Anaerobacillus alkaliphilus: one gene and its partner. The protein of the gene in region 2 interacts with the protein of the main gene of each other region in a pairwise test. Links are inferred from orthologs where the notes say so. Each region holds a gene or a part of one and is shown on either strand. Other genes may lie near its edges.

What was found. The genes of interacting proteins can lie anywhere in the genome.
Region 1: the proteins of ftsZ (region 2) and ezrA interact in binary tests that used the Bacillus subtilis proteins (3 or more experiments, as listed by UniProt). The link is inferred for Anaerobacillus alkaliphilus from one-to-one orthologs.

What each region holds. Positions count from the first base shown.
Region 1 is NZ_QOUX01000046.1:917,897-921,222, forward strand. Bases 209-3,050 are described here. They hold ezrA (septation ring formation regulator EzrA), read right to left. Parts: upstream 2,558-3,050; coding sequence 860-2,557; downstream 209-859. Other genes in these bases: DS745_RS19670 (cysteine desulfurase family protein), read right to left, coding at 209-262; DS745_RS19675 (hypothetical protein), read right to left, coding at 422-751; refZ (forespore capture DNA-binding protein RefZ), read right to left, coding at 2,810-3,050. Also shown: more of DS745_RS19670, read right to left, coding at 1-208; more of refZ, read right to left, coding at 3,051-3,326. UniProt on the Bacillus subtilis protein: Negative regulator of FtsZ ring formation; modulates the frequency and position of FtsZ ring formation. Inhibits FtsZ ring formation at polar sites. Interacts either with FtsZ or with one of its binding partners to promote depolymerization.
Region 2 is NZ_QOUX01000046.1:402,909-406,312, forward strand. Bases 191-3,110 are described here. They hold ftsZ (cell division protein FtsZ), read right to left. Parts: upstream 2,258-3,110; coding sequence 1,124-2,257; downstream 191-1,123. Other genes in these bases: spoIIGA (sigma-E processing peptidase SpoIIGA), read right to left, coding at 191-811; ftsA (cell division protein FtsA), read right to left, coding at 2,309-3,110. Also shown: more of spoIIGA, read right to left, coding at 1-190; more of ftsA, read right to left, coding at 3,111-3,404. UniProt on the Bacillus subtilis protein: Essential cell division protein that forms a contractile ring structure (Z ring) at the future cell division site. The regulation of the ring assembly controls the timing and the location of cell division.

The DNA of each region.
Region 1 (3,326 bases), 520 kb from region 2 along the record:
CACGTCCCTGATGTTCAAGAGCTGTCCCTTTTATAGCTAAATTGTTTCCTTCTGTCCCACCTGAAGTAAACACGATCTCTTTTTTAGACACTTTAAGAAGTTTCGCTATTTGATCTCTAGCTTGGTCTAATAATACCTCTGCTTCTTTACCCAAGGTATGTAGGGAAGATGGATTTCCAAAATACATTTCTGAGACTTTCATATACGTATCAATTACTTCTTTATATGGCTTAGTTGTAGCACTGTTGTCCAAATAAATCATTGTATAACCCCTTTACACTTCCTTCGCATCTAAATATAATATCATATCTAAATTGTTAATAAAATACTATGATGGTGAACGTACCAATACTTTCTTAGTTTTCCCAAATCTCTTCATTTAAGTTAAACTAAAACATTGTAAAGAAAAAAAACCAACAAGCTAATGTTGGTCATTATGAGTAACAATTATTAATAAATCATCAATAGATATGACCCCGTTAGGAGCTATTTTTAACGCATCGGTTTTGGTGATACCGTAATGCATGAAAAGTGCAGCAATTGTGGTTGGCATTTCAGCAGCCTCATGATCGACAACCTCATCCCATGAAGTTTTTGTAAGAACTACTAATTCTTCACTCTGAATTACACTTTCGACCTCTTCTAATTTCGTATACTGTTGCTTATCAGCAAAAACAATAGACCAAATAACGATACCCCATACTGTTAGACATGCAAGTCCAGTTGACGAAAGCAAAACCCATTTTCCCAACCAACACACCTCAATTTCCTTTTCACCATTTTAGCCTCTTATCACATAGAACAGCAAGTATTTTCTTTCATTCCTTCTACATTTTAATAGAAAAGGCTTAGCTATTCGCTAAACCTTTTCTAATGTGTAGTTATTTATTTTTTCTAGTACTTGTGGTTCCAAATCTTCAATGACATTAAGAGCAATTTCTAGTGCCTCCTCGTATTGATAAAGGCGGAATATCTCTTCAGCTCTAAGTAATTCAACATGAACAAAGGTATTATTACTTCTAAATCGATTTCCGTACTGGATCACTCGCTCTGCAGTAAGTGCCATCTCAATAGTCTTAGAGATTACATCATACACATCGTTCACTGTATCTAAGGCTTGCTCCATTGCCTCATTGACATCATTCATGACAAGTGGAATAGTTTCCAACTTAGAATTCGCTAATTGTAAACTTATCTGTGCTTCATCCAATTTAATTAGGACATGCTCTGGCAATCCTGGAATATTACTCTTTTTAATTAACCTTTGTGCTTGCCGGACTTTAGCTCTTAATTCTGTCAACGTTTCATTTGCTTTTATTTCGTCACTACGTAAGGAATTTAACGTTTCGACACATTCATCTAAGATCTCTTTACGAGAGTTCAACTCAGCTTTAAATTCTTCAAGTAATACTTTTATGGCTAGGTTTGATTGTTTATCATTTGCCACCACATCTTCAATGACACTTAGTTTATACACAAGTTCCTTAATTTGCTTTTCAAGTTTCAGATGTGTCTTGATTTCTTCTTCGGGAATTCTGTAACTCAACTTTATCGTCTCAACATCAGCCTTTAAATCATAGAAACCTTTTCTTAATTGTTCTAATTCTTCTCTAACCTCAGGTAGTTCATAGGTTACGTATTGCTTAGCCAAGACTTCTTGTTCAAGAGTTTCATAAACAGTATCAATCTCTTTATAAATATCGTGAACTGCATTGGCAGCATCTTCAATATTTCCTTCCTCAAGTAGAGGTAGCAACTTATGTAAATGATTTTTCATTTCTTGAAGATCTTGCTTAAATGAGAAATGCTCAATTACATAACCATCTTCGTCCATCTCTCTAATTCCTTGAAAGATTTCGTCTAACTGAGAAGGTATTTCTGTTTCAATTTGAACTAAGATTTTAGGAACCTCATCCATTTTCCACTTTTCTATATCTATTTCTTCTTTCATCATTAATAGAATTTCTCTAGCCTCAAAGTAGTTCCCTTCTTTTGTGGCTGCCTCGTATTTAAGGAAAGACTGATCAATGAGTTCTAATCTTTGTTCAAAAGCATAAGCGGTAGTTCCTAAGATATTAAGATTTTGTTTATAATACTTCTTTACATCCTTAAAATGTTTACGGATGTCATCAATTTGTTTACGATTATCTTCTTCACTATTTATTAACAAGTTCACGTCGTCTAACATAGATTGGATACTCTCTTCAATATCCTTTAGTTCCCTCGCTATATTCTCAGACATATTTTTTGCTTTGACAAATCGGTATTTGTTTGCAGCTTCTTCTACATCAAAAAGACGTTCTTCTATGTCTGGGAGCTTTAGTGTAAGAATTTCATCCCACTCGTTCCGCCAACTTTCAAATTTCTTTTCTGTTTCACCAGACATATTTAACCCTTTAATTTTTGCAATTTCATCGGTGACCGGTTTATTCATTATTTTTATTTTCCAACCTTCCAAGCGGTCAACCTCTTTGTAAACTCTTTTTCTTGAAACAGCTCCGTATATGATAATAGTTATGATAACTATTAAAATTGCATAAATAAAATATTGCAGCATTCTTAAGCCTCCATCAACCATTGTTGTTTATGTAATATTCACTAGAAAATTAGATTTTATTTTGTCTTTATCATTAAATTATAAAAATCGATAAATTTCGATATTAACATGATACCATGAATAACAATTTTTGACTTATTTTTTTCAAAGTTTTTCTTAATTTGAACAAAAAAAATTTCATCCTCTTTCTATACGAACTACGCATGAAAAAGAATGAACCCAATTAATTGTTTTTTAGAAGATTGTATGTTTTTAGACAAGGACAGACTTATATAAAAATTCATTAAGCCACTTTTCAATATGACTATAATATTTTTGGCTAAAGTACGTTTCATGTGGATTGAGATGGTAGACTTCACGGATATATTGTGGTTGTGAATACGGCATAGTTACAAGCGCTCGGATTTGTATTGAGGCAAAATCACTAGCAACAGGTCGAAACTCCTTTTGTTTTACTCCTGCTTCAATTATATTTTTCATAAAATGTTTTTCTTTCATAAAGTAAGTCATCATTAGTTCCCTGACTAATGTAGAATCTAATGTTACTTCACGATGCACAAATCTTGCTAGATGATGGTTTTGTTGTTGGTACTTTAATAAGTTTTCTACAACATAAGATAAACAGTCTTTTGCAGTTGAGTTTGCTAGATCACGGTAGCCCTTTTCAGTTATGTTTGTATACTCCTCTAAAAAGTCAATCATTAGCCTTTCCATAAGACCCTGTTTGTTACCAAAGTAATATGAAATGAGGGCAACGTTAACTCCAGCC
Region 2 (3,404 bases):
GCTCTTCGCCCTGACCCAATGTAACAATTACTTTATTCGGTCTAATTCCAATAATAAATTGATTTACTTGACCAATCCCTCGATATGGAATAATACATAGTTTTTCCTCCCAGTCTTTGTCAATAACAAAACTCGGATCACCGATCATCTCAGGATGTTTTGCTTGCTGTACTATAGATTTAGGGAATTTATTATGAAGATCGTTCATATCTATTACCATAACGGGCTTTTTTGTTAATGGGTCTTGTAACTGATTGCCACTATCAATTAATCCTTTTAACTGGATTTGCCTATCTAGTATAAATAGATCTACTTGAACGATATCTTCGTACTTCACTTTCCTAACTTCCATTTGCTCAATTCTTTTCCTAGCAAAGAGCCAAATCGTTGGAAATCCAATGACTACTAATAACCAGCTAATTGGAGTTCCTAAACCTGTAGATTTCGTTGTTACTACTCCATTCAAAATAACCATTTCGTTATTAAACATGAAATGTAATGCAATTAACCCACCTCCACAAATGAAGCTAACGAAATAGAATGTTAGGAGATTTTGAATAAAGTATGATATTTTTTTAAATCCGAAAGCAGTAACAACGATGCAAGATGAAAAAATTAACTTAAACATTGGATGATAAAATAACGGGCTTAATGTTGTCATAACTATGAAGATTGAGCTCGACGCGACTAAAGCACCCAAAAGGAGCCGCCATTTCTTAAAGCTTCTTTTTAGTACTAGAGCCGTCAATACTAATAATAATAGGTCAATACAAAAATTTAGAAACCATATGACATCCAGATAAATAGCCATATCGGCTCCTTCCTTAATCGTCAAAGATTAAATCATAGATTTTTGAACAACCTCTTAAAAAGAATTTGAAACTAGTATATCTCACATCGTATTTATAAGTCTGTCAGTTTATGCCGATAGAATCAGAGAAATTTTAGGTTATTTCCACTTAAATTGTCGTCAGGTCTCATTAATTTAAGTTCTACAACAAAGAGATTTGTCAACTGTTTTGTATAATTTTAGTAATAGAGTACAAAAAAAAGAGACTAACTTACTATTTCCTTCTTAAGAAGAAAACAAATAAGTTAGTCTCTTTTACTTTTAGTAAAAGGTTTAACGATTACGACGATTTCTTAAAAACGTTGGAATATCTAATGTATCAACTGATTCCTGCTGTACTGAAGGTTGGCGCTCCGTTGAATACGAGCTTTCTTCATGTTGTTGAGCAACCGGTTTTTTTGTAGCAGCTGGTTTCCCTTGAGTTTGATTTTGTGTTCTTGCCACTTTTGGAACTTCGTCATTAAAGCCAGTTGCAATAACGGTAACTACAATCTCATCTTTAAGATTTTCATTAATTACAGAACCAAAAATCATATTAACTTCTTGATCCGAAGCAGAAGAAACGATTTCGGCAGCTTCATGTACTTCATATAAACTTAAATTTGTTCCACCAGTAATATTCATTAGTACACCTTGTGCACCATCTATTGACGTTTCTAATAATGGACTTGAAATAGCTTTCTTTGCAGCTTCTGTCGCACGATTTTCACCTGTTGCAATACCAATTCCCATTAAAGCAGAACCCTTATCACTCATAATCGTTTTCACATCAGCGAAGTCAAGGTTAATTAACCCTGGAACTGCAATTAAATCGGAAATACCCTGTACACCTTGTCTTAATACATTATCAGCTTCACGGAAAGCCTCGAGCATTGGTGTATTCTTATCAACAATTTCTAATAAACGGTCATTTGGAATAACAATTAAGGTATCTACTTTTTCTTTAAGAGCACTGATACCACCAGCCGCTTGACTAGAACGTTTTCTTCCTTCAAATGTAAACGGACGTGTAACAACACCTACAGTTAAAGCTCCAATTTCTTTAGCAATTTCTGCAATTACTGGTGCAGCACCTGTTCCAGTTCCACCACCCATTCCAGCAGTAATGAAGACCATATCCGAACCAGACAAAATTCCTTCTAAATGTTCGCGACTTTCTTCTGCCGCTTTCTTTCCAACGTCTGGATTAGCACCAGCACCTAATCCACGTGTTAATTTCCCACCTAATTGTAATTTATGCTCCGCCTTCGAAAGATGAAGAGCCTGCGCATCAGTATTCACCGCAATAAACTCTACACCTTGTAAGCCGTTTTCAATCATCCTATTAACAGCGTTACTACCGCCACCGCCAACTCCGATGACTTTAATTTTCGCTAATTGGTCCATATCCATTTCAAACTCTAACATATAAGGTCCCCCAATCGATCATGTCTCGATATCATTTCAGTTAAATTATGGTTATTCAAAAAATACTTTAAACCAACTTGATACTTTCTTTTTAACAGCTTGACCTTGAAGTGCATCCTTCTTTTTAGCAGGAGCCTCTTTTCTGTCTTGCTTGTCTTCAACTTGGATAGTTCCTAACGTGGCAGCTACTTCCTTGCCCTGTATTTTGCTATTACGATGGGCAAATTGTATTAAGCCTACCCCAGTTGTGAATTGAGGTTCACGTACTCCTATATAATCAGGAATAGCAACCCTCACATTATTTTGTAGGATTTCCCTTGCTAACTCAAGTAAACCAGGAATTTTCACCGTCCCACCAGTTAGGACAAATCCTCCTGGTAAGTCTCCATAGCCAAGTCTATAAACCTCATTTTCTATTAACTGTAACATCTCAGCTATGCGAGGTTCAATTATATATGATAACTCATATTGGGAAAATTCTTCCTTTAACTCGCTACCAATTTTTGAAACCTTAAAGGTCTCATCTTTTGATGCTAATTCAATATGGGCATGTCCATATTTAACTTTCACACGTTCAGCTTCTTCAGTAGAAACCCGGAGGCCAATCGCAATATCATTTGTTATATGGTCGCCACCAACAGGTATTACTGTAGTAGTTTGTAGTGTACCTTGCTCAAAGATCGATACACTCATAGAACCACCACCAATATCAACGAGGGCAACTCCTAAACCTTTTTCATCCCTAGACACAGCAACTGAACCTGCTGCTAGTGGTTGTAAGCAAATATCTGCAATATTTAAGCCGGCTCTTTCAACACAGCGTAATAAGTTATGTAAGATTGTTTTAGAACCTGTAATAATGGTTCCTTCCATCTCTAGTCGAACACCTATCATTCCTCTTGGATCAGTAATTTCATCTAGACCGTCAACAATAAATTGCTTTGGTATCACATCAATAATTTCTCGCTCTGGTGGTAGTGAAAAAACTTGAGCAGCATCAATTACCCTTCTGATGTCCTCTTCGCCAATTTCGCGATCAGGACTTGAAACAGCAACAACTCCGTGACATGGTTGAAGTTGAATATGGTTGCCAGATACACCAACAATCACATTTTCTATAGACATGCCAATCATTCTTTCAGCTTGC